One region of the Erysipelatoclostridium sp. An15 genome, then DNA from elsewhere that is predicted to be linked to it. Evidence: a T-box and tRNA genes for the amino acid it is inferred to sense, from the RefSeq annotation. Region 1 holds a T-box; the other holds one or more tRNA genes.
What was found. A T-box is a leader RNA that pairs with one kind of tRNA and senses whether it is charged. The one in region 1 lies ahead of ileS (isoleucine--tRNA ligase), so its partner is inferred to be a tRNA-Ile.
Positions count from the first base shown of each region.

Region 2: it encodes a tRNA-Ile, which carries the amino acid that the T-box ahead of ileS (isoleucine--tRNA ligase) is inferred to sense. The anticodon was not compared.

Region 1 is NZ_NFLA01000007.1:53,129-60,709, forward strand. It holds gene ftsZ (cell division protein FtsZ) at 1-548, shown strand, start outside; gene proC (pyrroline-5-carboxylate reductase) at 594-1,370, shown strand; gene B5E92_RS04050 (sigma-E processing peptidase SpoIIGA) at 1,472-2,209, shown strand; gene sigE (RNA polymerase sporulation sigma factor SigE) at 2,209-2,904, shown strand; gene B5E92_RS04060 (SigB/SigF/SigG family RNA polymerase sigma factor) at 2,953-3,729, shown strand; gene B5E92_RS04065 (YlmC/YmxH family sporulation protein) at 3,754-3,993, shown strand; gene B5E92_RS04070 (cell division protein SepF) at 4,094-4,525, shown strand; gene B5E92_RS04075 (RNA-binding protein) at 4,557-5,315, shown strand; gene B5E92_RS04080 (DivIVA domain-containing protein) at 5,328-5,783, shown strand; T-box leader at 5,755-5,962, shown strand; gene ileS (isoleucine--tRNA ligase) at 6,009-7,581, shown strand, end outside.
Region 2 is NZ_NFLA01000018.1:26,121-33,701, forward strand. It holds gene B5E92_RS07385 (ATP-binding cassette domain-containing protein) at 1-247, opposite strand, end outside; gene B5E92_RS07390 (PTS transporter subunit IIC) at 420-1,415, opposite strand; gene B5E92_RS07395 (putative ABC transporter permease) at 1,429-2,181, opposite strand; tRNA gene B5E92_RS07400 (tRNA-Ala) at 2,236-2,311, opposite strand; tRNA gene B5E92_RS07405 (tRNA-Ile) at 2,338-2,414, opposite strand; tRNA gene B5E92_RS07410 (tRNA-Ile) at 2,437-2,513, opposite strand; gene B5E92_RS07415 (glutathione peroxidase) at 2,709-3,191, shown strand; gene B5E92_RS07420 (putative ABC transporter permease) at 3,239-3,739, shown strand; gene B5E92_RS07425 (4Fe-4S dicluster domain-containing protein) at 3,759-4,523, opposite strand; gene B5E92_RS07430 (Na/Pi cotransporter family protein) at 4,619-6,271, opposite strand; gene queD (6-carboxytetrahydropterin synthase QueD) at 6,546-6,971, shown strand; gene queE (putative 7-carboxy-7-deazaguanine synthase QueE) at 6,964-7,581, shown strand, end outside.

The DNA.
Region 1 (7,581 bases):
ATAATGTATTACGTCAAGGGGTTCAAACAATCACTGACTTAATTGCTATACCAGCATTTATTAACCTTGACTTTGCCGATGTTTCTGCGGTTATGAAAAATCGTGGTAATGCTTTAATTGGTATCGGTATGTCTTCAGGTGATGATAAAGCTAAAGAAGCTGCTAAGCGAGCTATTTCTTCACCATTATTAGAAGTATCTGTTGCTGGGGCTAAAGATGCTATTATTAACGTAACAGGTGGACCAAATATTTCTTTATTTGATGCCAATATCGCATTAGAAACTATTTCTCAAGAAGTGGGAAATGATATTAATACATATTTAGGAATTGCTATTAATGAAAACTTAGATGATGAAATCATCGTTACAATTATCGCTACTGGTTTTGAAGACGATAATGTTGATGAATTTGATCCTCGTAGCAATGTATTAAAAAAACGTAGTGATGAAGATGTAGTGCCTTTATCTGCTCGTTTTAACGAAGATGAAGAAGATGATGATGAAGATGGAGATTTTCCACCTGCATTTATAAAAAATAGAAGAATCTAATAAGCTAACACTAGTTAGCTTATTTTTTAAATAGGAGGAAATGTGATGAAAAAAGTAGGATTTATTGGAATGGGAAATATGGCTAGTGCAATAGCTGGAGGAATTATTAAAAGCGGTTTTATAAGTGGTGACTTGGTTTATGCTTTTGATATCGATAATTCTAAATTAGATGCTGTTAATAAAACTTATGGTATTAATGGTTGTACTAGTGAACAGGAATTAGTTAATCAGGTAGACATTGTCATTATGGCTGTTAAACCAAATATTGTTGAAAGTGTTATTAATAAAATCAAAGAAAATTTGCATAATAAAGCTATGATTTCAATTGTTGCTGGATATAATAATGATCGCTATAATGAATTATTATTGCCATCTTCAAGACACTTAACAGTAATGCCTAATACACCAGCATTAGTTTTAAAAGGAATGACATTATTAGAAAAAGAAAATTCATTGAGTGATGAAGAATTTACTTTTGCTAAAGAAATGTTTTCAAGTATTGGTCAAATTGCCATATTACCATCATATCAAATGCAAGCTGGTGGTAGCATTAGTGGTTGTGGTCCAGCTTTTGTCTATATGTTTATTGAGGCGATGGCTGATGGTGGTGTTAGTCTAGGACTGCCAAGAGATGTGGCTTATCAATTAGCTAGCCAAACATTAATCGGTTCTGGAACAATGCAACAAGAAACAAATTTACACCCGGGTGTTTTAAAAGATCAAGTTTGCTCACCTGGTGGTATTACGATCAAAGGGGTTGAAACTTTAGAAGAAAATGGTTTTCGAAATGCTGTAATTAAAGCTATTAAAATATCTAAATAACGGAGTGTTGCTCCGTTTTTTTGTTATTATATGTTTTTTATATTCACCTTTCTTGACATATTTTTGCTTGTTTGTTTGCTATGATAGTTAGGGGTGAAAATATGGAGGTATATATCGAACTGACTTATTTAGTGAATTTCATGTTGATTTTATTAGCGGTAGAAATGATGGCTATTTTACTAAATAAAGAATTATCTTATCGAATTGTTTTGAAGCATAGTTTTTATTTAAGTAGTGTTATTTTTTTATTGTATTTTGATTATTATGGCTGGTTGATTTTATTTATCTGGGCCATAATATTTGTATTTTTATACCACAAACAGGTTTTTTTGTATTATCCAGTTTTTATTTTTGTTTATTTTTCATTAGTTTATTTTTGCAGTTCAATTATCAAAGATGCTTTTATTTATAATGGTATTTTGATAACACCGATTGATGCTGGAGCGATTGGTTTATTAATCGTTGCTATGTTTACTGTTTTAATGCAAATATTGTTTATTATCTATTTAAAAAGAAAAGTACGGATCAATGAGTATTTGTATGATTTAGAAATTATGTATCAAAATCATAAGTATTTGATTAAAGGTTTTTTAGATAGTGGTAATGAAGTATATTATCAGGGATTTCCTTTGATTTTGATTAATCAAGAGATAATTGGGAAATATCAAATAATTGATGTTATTAATTTAGATGATTTAAGAAATGATGAAATTGAAGTTATTAAATTAGATTATTTGCTGGTTAATCATCAAAAGTTACAAGATATTTATGCTGGGATGATTGCTAATGTTCAATATGATTGTCTTTTAAATAAAGTGCTAATGGGGGGAATATTATAATGATTAAATTTATTTTAAAATTAATCAATAAAACAAAATATCTTTATTATGTTGGCCGTCACGATATATTACCGCCGCCATTAAAAGGAAGAGAAGAAAAAGAAGCTTTAGAAAGATTAATGAAAGGTGATAGCAAAGCTCGTGATTTATTGATTGAACATAATTTACGACTAGTTGTTTATGTAGCTAAAAGATATGATACTAGTCAAAATGGTGGGATTGAGGATTTAATTAGTATTGGAACAATAGGTTTAGTTAAAGCAATCAACACATTTAAACCTGATAAAAATATAAAATTAGCGACTTATGCATCGAGGTGTATTGAAAATGAAATTTTAATGTTTTTAAGAAAGAATAATAAACTGCGTCATGAAATTTCATTAGATGAGCCTTTAAATATTGACTATGATGGTAATGAATTATTATTATCTGATATCATTGGTACTGATGAAGATTTAGTAAAAAATGAATTGGAACAAAATGATCAAAAAGCAATGTTTTATGAAGCGTTTAAGGATTTATCAAAGCGTGAAAAAGAGATTTTAATGTTTAGATATGGTTTAATGAATTATGATGAATTAACACAAAAAGATGTTGCTAAAATGATGGGCATATCACAGTCATATATTTCTAGATTAGAGAAAAAAATTATAAAAAAATTAAGAAATAAATTAAATTATAATGAGATAAAATAAGTATAATTTTGTCATATTTGCTAAAAATAAGTTTGAAAGAAGGCAAATATGAGTAATTTTCAAATTATTTTAAATGGTTATCATGAACCAGAAAGAAAACTTTCAACTAAAGAAACTTATCGTTTGATAGATAAATATCAAGCGACTAAAGATCCTAAAATTAAAGAACAACTAGTAAATGACAATATGAAATTAGTATTATCAATGACTAAACGTTTCTATGGACGGGTTGATAATGGAGAAGATTTATTTCAAGTAGGTATTGTAGGATTAATAAAAGCGATTGAAAACTTTAATACCAGTTATCAGCTGCAGTTTTCAACTTATGCTGTTCCATTGATCGTTGGTGAGATGAAACGATATTTACGCGATAACCATCAAATTAAGATTTCTCGTTCTATTAGAGATGTAGCTTATAAAGTATTGAAAATCAAAGATAAATATTTAGCTAAATTACAACGAGAACCAACTATTAATGAACTAGCCAAGGAATTATCAATTAAACCTAATGAAGTTGTTGAAGCTTTGTTATCTACTAATACTATTTCTTCTTTACAAGAAGAGGTAAAAAATGATGATGGTAATAATTTAAAAGTGATTGATTCTTTAAAAGATGAAAAAACAGATGTATCAAGAACTAAACAAAATATTGATTTATATGATGCAATAGATCATTTAAGTCCTAAAGAAAATAAGATTATTAAACAGCGCTATTTTGAGGGGTTATCACAAAGTGAAATTGCTAAGGAATTATTTATTTCTCAAGCACAGGTATCTCGAATCGAAAAAAAGGCGCTTAATAATCTACATAATTACCTTAAATAATGCATATATTTTAATGGTGATTTAATGAGATTTGTCAAACTACAGTCAAAGGATGTTGTAAATGTTGTAAATGGTTGTAAAATTGGGTTTATTAGTGATATTGAAATTGACTGGTGTACTAGAACAATTCAAGCAATCGTTGTTGAAAAAAGCAGCTTTTTAAAATTGCTTTGCTTTTTTAAAGAAGCTCCTTGTATTGTTATTCCCATTGAATGTGTAGTTAGTATTGGCGGCGATGTTATTTTAGTTACAATAGACCAGTAAAAAATGCTCCTTTTGTTTTTAACTTGATTTAATAATCCTTTAATGATATGAAATATTATGTTATAATGGACTAGAAATAAGTTAAGGAGGTTTATACTTCATGGGATACGGACAAAAAGTAAAGAAATGGTTTTTTGACGAAGACGGTGACGAAGTTGAAGAATATGAAGATGTAGAAATTGATACAGAACCAAAAACAAGTTTGTTTGAACAAGCTAAGTTTTCAAAAACTAGTGATGCAATTAAAGCTTTGAATGCTAATAAAGATAGTCAATTAATCTTATTTGAGCCTCGAGCTTTTGCAGAAACTCAAGATATTGCTAATTATTTAAAATTAAGAAAAGCAGCTGTAGTTAATTTACATCGCTTGCAAAAAGAGCAGTCTAAACGAGTTGTCGATTTCTTAAGTGGAGTCATCTATGCAATTGAAGGTGATATCCAAAGAATTGGACCTAGAATTTTCTTATGTACTCCTAAAAATATTGGGGTTTCTGGAACAATTGATTTAGATGATGAAGAAGCCGATGAGTAATAAGTATTAGCCTAGCTAATACTTTTTCGTTGTGTTAGAACATTTTAAAGGTGAAGAAGTCTTTGTTAAAAAAGTTTTGGAATATAGAGATCAAGCTTTATATAAACAAAGACTTATCTTAACTAAATTTTTAAACCCATATCATCAATCAATTGTTTATTCAATAATTGGCAATAATGAAGATTTAATTGTCAAAGAAGCTGGCGGTATGGATAATAGTGAAATGAAAAGAATGATTATTGCCCCAGCCTTTTATGAAATTGAAGATCAAGATTTTGAAATTGCTTTAGTAAAGATAAAATATGCCCAATCATTTGGTAAATTAACGCATCGTGATATTTTAGGGGCATTGATGTCATTAGGGGTTAAAAGAGAGTTATTTGGTGACATTTATGAATATCAAGATGATTTTTATGTAGCGATGGAACAAAAAATATATGAATATGTTAAAGATAATTTGACCAAAATAAAACGTAGTAAAGTTAAAACTAGTTTAAGTGATGAAAAAATTATCATCGAACATCAATATGTAATGAAAACATTTATTGTTTCTTCATTACGTTTAGATAAAGTAGTTGCTACAATATATGGTCTACCTAGAAGTAAGGCAGTTAGCTATATTCGCTCAGGTTTTGTAAAAGTTAATCATAAAGAAGTTGAAGAAATAAATTATTTGTGTAATAATAGTGATATAATATCGTTAAGACGGCATGGAAGGGTTAAATTTGTCGATACTAAGCGACTTACAAAACAGAATAATCATGTTGTTGAGGGGTATTTTTATAAGTAGGGAGTTGATACGATGAGTGATTTTAAAAAGCAGTTAATGGGTTATAATGTTCATGAAGTTGACTATAAGATCGATGATTATCTTAAACAAATAGAAAACTTAAAAAGACAAGTTACTAGTTTAACTGAAGAATTAGATCGTGTTAAAGAACAAAACTCATTGTTACAACATCGTGTCAATATAACTGAAAAGACTAATGAGGAAATTGCTCGTTTAGCTTTAAAAGAAGCTAGTGAATTAATTGATAAGGCTAAACGAAATGCAAATATGATTTTAAAGGAATCATTAGATTATGTTCGAAATCTATCAAGTGAAATGAGCGATTTCAAAGATCAGGCAATTAGATTTAGAGCTTCAGTGCAAAAAATGTCTCAGGATATTTTGGATTCAATAGATAATTCTGAAGTTTTTAATTTAATTAACGAAGATGAAGAAAATGATAAATACGATGAAAGAGACAGTTTATAGTAAGATGTTTCTAGAGAGCTGATGGCTGGTGGAAATCAGTAACTATTATTATAATGGATCACTCTGGAGTAGCGCCTTGAAATTAGTAGGGGTCGCCGTTGATTGCGTTAAAATCTCAAGTGCGTGTTTAAGTTTGATAACACGAATTAAGGTGGTACCGCGGTTTATTCGTCCTTTTGTATAAAAGGACTTTTTTTATTAGTTTAATTTGGAGGAAAGAAAGAGATGAATTACAAAGACACTTTATTGATGCCAAAAACTGATTTTGAAATGCGAGGGAATCTTCCTAAAAAAGAACCTAAGTATGTAGAACGTTGGCAAGAAGCAAACATGTATGAAAAAGTACTTGAACAAAACAAAGGAAATGAAGAATTTGTTTTCCATGATGGTCCACCATATGCCAATGGTAATATGCATATGGGACATATGTTAAACAAAGTTATTAAAGACGTAATTGTTCGTTATAAAAATATGAATGGAATTTATACACCATATATTCCAGGCTGGGATACTCATGGTTTACCAATTGAAAATGCTATTCAAAAATTAGGGGTAAATCGTAAAGAAATGTCAACTGCTGATTTTAGAGAAAAATGTAAAGAATACGCTTATCAGCAAGTTGATAAACAAAAAGAGCAATTAATTAGAATGGGGACATTTGCAGATTATAAACATCCATATTTAACATTAATGCCTGAATTTGAAGCAAATCAAATCGATGTTTTTGCTAAAATGGCTATGGATGGATTAATCTTTAAAGGTTTAAAACCAGTATACTGGTCACCATCTAGTGAATCAGCATTAGCTGAAGCTGAAATCGAATACCATGATATTAAAAGTCCAACTATTTATGTAAAATTCCAAGTTAAAGATGGTAAAGGAATTTTAGATAATGATACTTATTTTGTAATCTGGACAACTACACCATGGACAATTCCTGCCAACTTAGCAATCTGTTTAAATGAAAATTTCAATTATGCAGTTGTTGATACACCTAAAGGTAAATTAATTGTTTTAGATGAATTAGTTGATTCATTAATGGAAAAATTTGAAATTACTGAATATAAAGTAATCAAACACTATAAAGGTAGTGAATTAGAAATGATTACTTGTCAACATCCTTTATATGATCGTGAATCATTAATTATTTTAGGTGACCACGTTACAACTGATGCCGGTACTGGATGCGTTCATACAGCGCCAGGTTTTGGGGCTGACGACTTTTATGTAGGTCAAAAATATGGTCTACCAGCTTATTGTAATGTTGATGAACATGGCTGCATGATGGAAGAATGCGGTGAATGGTTAGCAGGACAATATGTTGATGATGCTAATAAAACAGTAACTTTAAAATTAGATGAACTAGGTGTTTTATTAAAACTTGAATTTATTAAACATAGTTATCCTCATGACTGGAGAACTAAAAAACCAATTATCTTTAGAGCAACTGATCAATGGTTCTGTTCATTAGATAAAATTAGAGATAAATTATTAAATGAAATTGATAAAGTTAACTGGTTGAATGAATGGGGTCATATTCGTATTTATAATATGATCAAAGAACGTGGTGACTGGTGTATTTCTCGTCAAAGATCTTGGGGTGTACCAATTCCAATTATCTATTGTGAAGATGGTACGCCAATCATGGAAGAAAAAGTGTTTAAACATATTTCTGATTTATTTAGAAAATATGGTTCAAATGTCTGGTTTGAACGTGATGAAAAAGATTTATTACCTGCAGGATATACAAATGAACATTCACCAAATGGTATTTTCAAAAAAGAAAAAGATATCATGG
Region 2 (7,581 bases), on a different contig from region 1:
GATTACGATACGAATCCCAATCACGGTCTTTATATTTCTTAGTTGAAATACCATTAATAATCAAATCACCACTATCATAGCGATCTAAACCACCAATAATATTTAAAAGCGTTGTTTTCCCCGAACCACTAGGTCCTAAAATAGCAACAAATTCATTATCACGTAAATTCAACGAAACACCATCAAGTGCTTTTTGAATTAAATTACCTGTTTTATATTGCTTACAAATATTTTTTATTTGCAGCATCACATTCACCCCTTACAATTACTATAATTTTTAAATAACATTATAATAGTATTATCTAAAAATTATAACTATTCTTGTTATCACTATATTAAATGTTATTTTAATATTTAATGATATATAATTTTACTTAAGAAATGTTACACTTATATTAACAACAAAAAAAGTTAAACCATTATAAACGGTTTAACTTTAAATACCCATTTTTAATATATTTTAATTTTTTAAATGACCGATAAATTAGCCATGTAATCAAAATCGGAGCAATAATATCAATTACAATAATTGGAATCCAATAACTGCTTCCCATAACATTTATCGCTTCTAATATTCCTACCAATCCAGCCGTTCCCATTCCCGAACCAACAGGAGTACATGATATTTCTAACACACAGGTTGAAATTGGTGCAATAATAATACTTGTTAAAATTGGCGGTACCCAGATAATTGGATGTTTAACAATATTTTTAAACTGCAACATACTTGTACCAATTCCAATTGCAATTACATCTCCTAAATCATTATCATCGATTGACATCACTGCAAAACCTAACATTTGTACGCAACAACCTGCCAATGCCGCTCCAGCAGCCAAACCATTCAAACCTAACATCACACCAATAGCAGCACTAGATATTGGCGCCGTTAAAGCCATTCCCATTAAAACTGCTACAACTATTGACATGAAAAATGGTTGCATTGCCACTCCCTGATTAATTAAATCACCAATCCAGTTAATTACCATCGTTAAATATGGACCCACAAATATCGTTACCAATCCAGAAATAACGATTGAACAAAATGGTACCAGTAAAATATCTATCGGTGTTTTTCCTTGAAGTAAACGAGTAACTTCAACTGCCGCAATTACCGCTACATAAGCAGCGATTGGATTGCCAGTTGTTGCTTGATTACCATTAAAAGTTCCAGCCCCAATTGTCCCAGCAATTACCGCTGCAATTAAATTTAGTCCTTTAGCATCAATTGCATAAGCAATTCCAACGCCAATAGCCGGTCCCATTAAATATGTTGCTATTTCACCCCAGATAATCAACTGACTTATATTTACAAAACTACCAATTTGTTTTAATATCGTTCCAATAATTAAACTGCAAAAAAAGCCATACGCCATACCATTTAAAGATTTTACGATATAGTTCTCTTTTTTCATCATCTATCCCCTTTTATTTCTTTTTATGTTTAAGCAGATCTGGGAAAGCTCGAATTAAACGTCTTTGTGAATACTTTAAATTCCCTTTTTGCTTAATTAAGTTTTTAAAAATAATCTGTTGACGTTGCCACTGCAAACGATTTTTCCCAATGCGTTTATTAACTTCCTGTTGTTTTTCTAATAAGTTTTTCAATAACACCATTTCATTATTTTCAATAGTCTGTTTAAACTGCTCTACTTTCTTTTCAATATTCAAAGCAATTCTAGTTGAAACAATAGTATCAAAAATAAATAATATCGTTAAAACACTAGCAATTATAAACAATAATTTTTCATCGACCTTCGATAATTCATAGGTAAAAAATGGTTGTACATAATCAATGGCAACAACACTAAAAACTCCAAAACAAACAAATCCTTCTAAACAAACCCGACCATTTAAATTAAACGGTTTATGACTATAATCCCACCAGCGCTGATGGAATAGCTTTTCCATACCATAAGATGTAATATATTCTAATAAACAAGCAACTACAGCCCCATTAATAAATAAAGCATAGACAGGATAATCGGTTTTATGAATATCAAATAATACAATTACTAATATCGCTCCAAAACCATATATTGGTATCCATGGTCCATTTAAAAAACCACGGTTATAAGGTTTTTGTTTTCGTGATAATGGTAAAATAATCGATTCCCATACCCAACCAAGAAAGCAGTATATAAAAAAACTAGCTACTAAAATGATTAATTTATCGGTCATAATTACCTCCTATAAAAACAAAAAAACTCTGCCAAAGCAGAGCTAATTTACAAATGGTGGAGCCTAGCGGGATCGAACCGCTGACCTCCTGCGTGCAAAGCAGGCGCTCTCCCAGCTGAGCTAAGGCCCCAAAAATATTTTATTAATTTTTATATATGGTGGGCCTGAATGGATTTGAACCATCGACCTCACCCTTATCAGGGGTGCGCTCTAACCAACTGAGCTACAGGCCCATATATAAATGCAATTAATTAATGGTGGGCCTGAATGGATTTGAACCATCGACCTCACCCTTATCAGGGGTGCGCTCTAACCAACTGAGCTACAGGCCCATCAATCGACTGCTCAAATATAATAACATAAGCTTTTATAATCGTCAACCCTTTATTTAAAATTTTGTCATTTTTTTTGCTATTAATTTATTCTTGTATCAAGCACGTCAAAATCAAACATTCACAAGCATATTATTTGTTATTAATATAAAATCATTTTATAATTAATAAATAAATTATTAAAAGGAGAATAACATGAACTTATACGATATAAACGTTTTAGATAACAATAATCAACTACAATCATTAAGTACATATCAAAACCAGGTATTACTTATTGTAAATACGGCTACGGAATGTGAATTTACTGAACAATATGATGAATTAGAAGATTTATTTGAACAGTATCACGACCAAGGTTTTTGGATCCTTGATTTTCCTTGTAACCAGTTTGGTGAACAAGCACCAGGAACAATGGAAGAAATTATTTCTTTTTGTGCTGATACTTATGGGGTTAGCTTCCCACAATTCGCTAAAATCGATGTCAACGGTCCAAACGAAGCACCTATTTATACATATCTTAAAGAAAACCAGGATCCAGCACTTTCTAAACGAATTGATTGGAATTTTACTAAATTTTTAATTGATCGTAAGGGTAATGTAGTCGCTCGCTTTGAGCCATTAGTCAAACCAAAAGAAATTGCTCTTGAAATTGAAAAACTGCTTGCTCATATTTAGTATCATAATTGCCAAATTTTATCATAAAATTACTAATGGAGGTTATAATGGTAAAATTTGCAATTTATACTTTTCTAGGCTTTATTATCGAATCGGCATATATTTCAATACTTGAAAAAAGAATTCATTTTTCCGGATTATTAAAAGGTCCTTTTATTCCAATATATGGATTTGGAGCATTATTAATATTGAAAGCAGTTCCCTATCATACTAATAATTTTGAAATCTTCTTTTATTCTTTAGTATGTTGTACTGCTTTAGAATATGTAACACACTATTTTTTAGCTCATGATTTAAATATTGAAATCTGGAATTATCAAAAATATCCGGATAATTATTGTAGTCGAATTTGTTTGTTTTATAGTTTAATTTGGGGAATATTAGGCATAATATTAGTGAATTTTATCGACCCTTTTATCAATCAGCTTTTAGCTGCTTCTAACTATTATCTTGTTAATGTTATTGCTCTAATATATATATTGGTTATTATTTATCGGTTTTATAATTTACGTTTTCAATTTAAAACAAAAAATAAGTACGGAAATTAAAAAACGCCGTACTTATTTATTATACAAAATATTCATTTTCTTTACGTTTTGATAATTTTTCAGTAAATTCCTTAGCAAACTGTTGGTAATTTTGATCATGATCCATAGTTTTAGCTTGCATTGGACAAATTCTAATACATCTAAAGCAAGATAAACACTGATCATTAATCGTTTTACAATCCTTTGGATCAATAGCTTGCATCGGGCATTTTTTTACACACAATCCACATTGCGTACAATTTTCATTTGTAGACGGTCTAAATTTACCACCATTACCACCTTCACGATAAGGATAATGACCTGGTATTGAAACAAATGAAAAGTTATCTTTATTAATTTTTAACCGCACTAAGCTTCCAAACAACTCATCGCGATACATATCATCATGATCTGGACGTCCCACTTGGATATTTCCATAAGTATGCTGACCAACTAATGTTGCTGCTGCAATCGGGATAAACCCTTGCCCTTCTACAATATTAAATAACTCTAACAATGCATCATCATAATGACGATTACCATAAGTTACTGTTATAATACAAGGAGTATGATCACCAGTAAATGATTTTAATCTTTTAACCGCCTCAACAGGAATACGTCCCCCATATACCGGCATTCCAAATACAACAACATCATGTCGATTAAACTGTTTAGCTTCAATTGGCATAGAAGTTATGTCTATTTCATTTAATGTTCCTTCTAATCCGCGAGCAATACTAACTGCTGATTTTTTAGAAGTTTCTGTAGGGGAAAAGTATATTACATATGTTTTATCAATCTTCATTCCAATCGCCTCCGACACTTATTATACTGACAAAGAATGAACAAATGATTAAGTTTTTAATAATATATTAAAAAACTGACTGAAATTCAGCCAGTTTAAGCCATTGTTGTTAATTCTTCTTTAATTGTATCAAAAGCAACGGCAATATTTAAACCATGATCACCGATTCTTTCAAAATCAATAAGTGTTTCAGTATATAATGCACTATGTTCTGGTGTACATTTTTTATCACGCAATCTTTTTAATTGATTTAATGAAAATTCATGAGTGATACCATCAATATTATCTTCAATTACATCAACTTTTTCAACAATATCATGTAATTCTTCACGTTTTAAGACACTTAATTCTTGTAAAATATTTCTAGTCATATCATTCATGATTGAGATTTCTTTCATTGCTTCATCAGAGAAATGTTCATCATTTTCATAAAGTTGTTTTGCACGTTCAGCAATATTTATAGCGTGATCACCAACTCGTTCTAAATCTCCGGCAGTTTTTAAGAATAATCCAATTGATTGTGATTCTTCGATTGGAAATTCTGAAGAAATCGCTGTTGTTGTATATTGGATAATTTCTTTGTTTAAATAATCAATATATTCTTCATGTTTTAATATTTCTTCGTGTTTAGCCTCATCATAGTTACTCATTAGTTCAAAGGCACGTTGTACATTTTGTTGAACTTCTGACAACATATTTTGTGTTTCATTAAATAATTGGCGATTAACAATAGCACTACGTCCAATATAATAATCATTTGTAAAGACAGATGCATCTAAATATTTAACTGTCATCTTATCTTCTAAACCTTCTTTTTCAGGTAAAACTATATATGTAAGTTTAACTAATTGAGCACCAAAAGGTAATAAAACAATTGTAGTTACAACATTAAAAATTGTATGCACGTTTGCAATCTGTGCCGGTATATTAGTAGGTGTTAATGATGCCATAAAATCAGCAAATGGTGTTAACATACTAATAATTACGAAAATGATTGTCCCAATAATATTAAATGATAAATGGATAATTGTTGTTCTTTTAGCGTTTCTAGTTGTCCCAATACTTGCTAGTACTGAAGTAATACATGTCCCAATATTTTGTCCATACAATACATAAATTGCAGAAGGTAATGTAACGACACCGCTTCTAGCAAGAGCTTGTAAAATACCAACAGACGCAGAAGAACTTTGAATAAGCGCTGTAAAACCAGCACCAACCAAAATACCGATTAATGGATTTTCAAAAGAAGAAACCATACTTACAAACGTTGGTGAATCACGTAATGGTTCCATTGCACCAGACATGATATCCATTCCCATAAACAAAATTCCTAACCCGGCAATAATTGTCCCAAAAGCATCAAGTTTTTTACTTTTGAAAAATGCAATTAACGCTACACCGATAAAAGCGATAATTGGTGCTAATGCTGTAATATCGATAGCAATCAATTGCCCTGTTATTGTCGTTCCGATATTAGCTCCCATAATAATCCAAACAGCACTTTTTAGTTCCATTAATCCAGCATTTACAAATCCAACGACCATTACTGTTGTAGCAGAAGATGACTGAATAATAGCTGTAATTAAAGCACCCACAGCAACACCGATAAAACGATTAGCAGTTAATCTTTCAAGGATTGTTTTCATCTTATTTCCGGCAGCTAATTCAAGTCCATTAGACATCATTGTCATACCGTATAAGAATAATGCCAATCCACCTAGTAAAGTAAATATATCAGTAAGTTCCATTATTTTTCCCCCTTTACAAACGTTACTTTAACATAAAATTAACATAATGCAAACATTGTTAACAAATTCTTAACTTTTCTTTACAAAGATTTACATGAACTTTAGATAACATTACCTTGACATATCAAGGACAAATGGATTATTATAGCTTTAGACAGTTCGTTTGTACCATCCTGTCTTAAAATAAAACTAGGGCATACTTTTTTATATTATCTTTTAAAGTAGGCTTTTAGTGCGCCTACTTTTTTTATTGATGGTATGGAAAGGAGAGAAAATGTATTATTTAAAAACTGAACAAAGCTTTGATAGTGCTCATTTTTTAGCTGGCTATAACGGAAAATGTGCTAACATTCATGGTCATCGCTGGCGCGTTGTCGTTTCAATTAAAAGTACATCTTTATTAGAAGATAAACAAAACAATGGTATGATTATTGATTTTACTGATTTAAAAAATGATTTAAAACAGATTACCGATTCACTTGATCATACTTTAATTATCGAAACTAATAGTTTATCAACTGATTTGTACCAAGCTTTGATTAACGAAAATTTTAAAATCGTTTCATTACCATTTCGACCAACTGCAGAAAATCTAGCTCGATATATTTTTGAGTTATTAGCTAAGAAATACAATCTTGATTGTATTGATGTTTATGAAACTCCTAATAATTGTGCTAGTTACCGAGGTAATGATGAATAATTTTAAAGTAGTTGAAAAGTTTATTAGCATCAATGGTGAAGGCAGTAAAGCTGGACAATTAGCTGCTTTCATTCGTTTTCAAGGCTGTAATTTAAATTGCAGTTATTGTGATAGTAAGTATGCCAATAGTGATGATGCTAAATATTCTTTAATGACTGAAGAAGAAATTATTAATTATTTAAATGAAAACAAAATCAAAAATGTAACTTTAACTGGTGGTGAGCCACTGTTACAAAAAAACATTAAGTCCTTGATTTTTGAATTATTAAAACTTAATTATAACGTCGAAATCGAAACTAATGGTAGTGTTAATATCAAACCATTTATTAGCGATTTACGACCAATTTTTACCTTAGATTATAAAACCCCATCTAGCTTGATGGAAAATTATATGAATGAAAAAAACTACAATTACTTAACAAAAGATGATGTTGTTAAATTTGTAGTCGGTAATCAAAAAGATTTAATTACCGCTAAAAATATTATTGATAAATACGATTTAATTAACAAAGCGCAGGTCTACTTTAGCCCAATTTATGGACAAATCGATCCTAAAGAAATTGTTGCTTTTATGATTGAAAATCAGCTAAATGGCGTTAATTTTCAATTA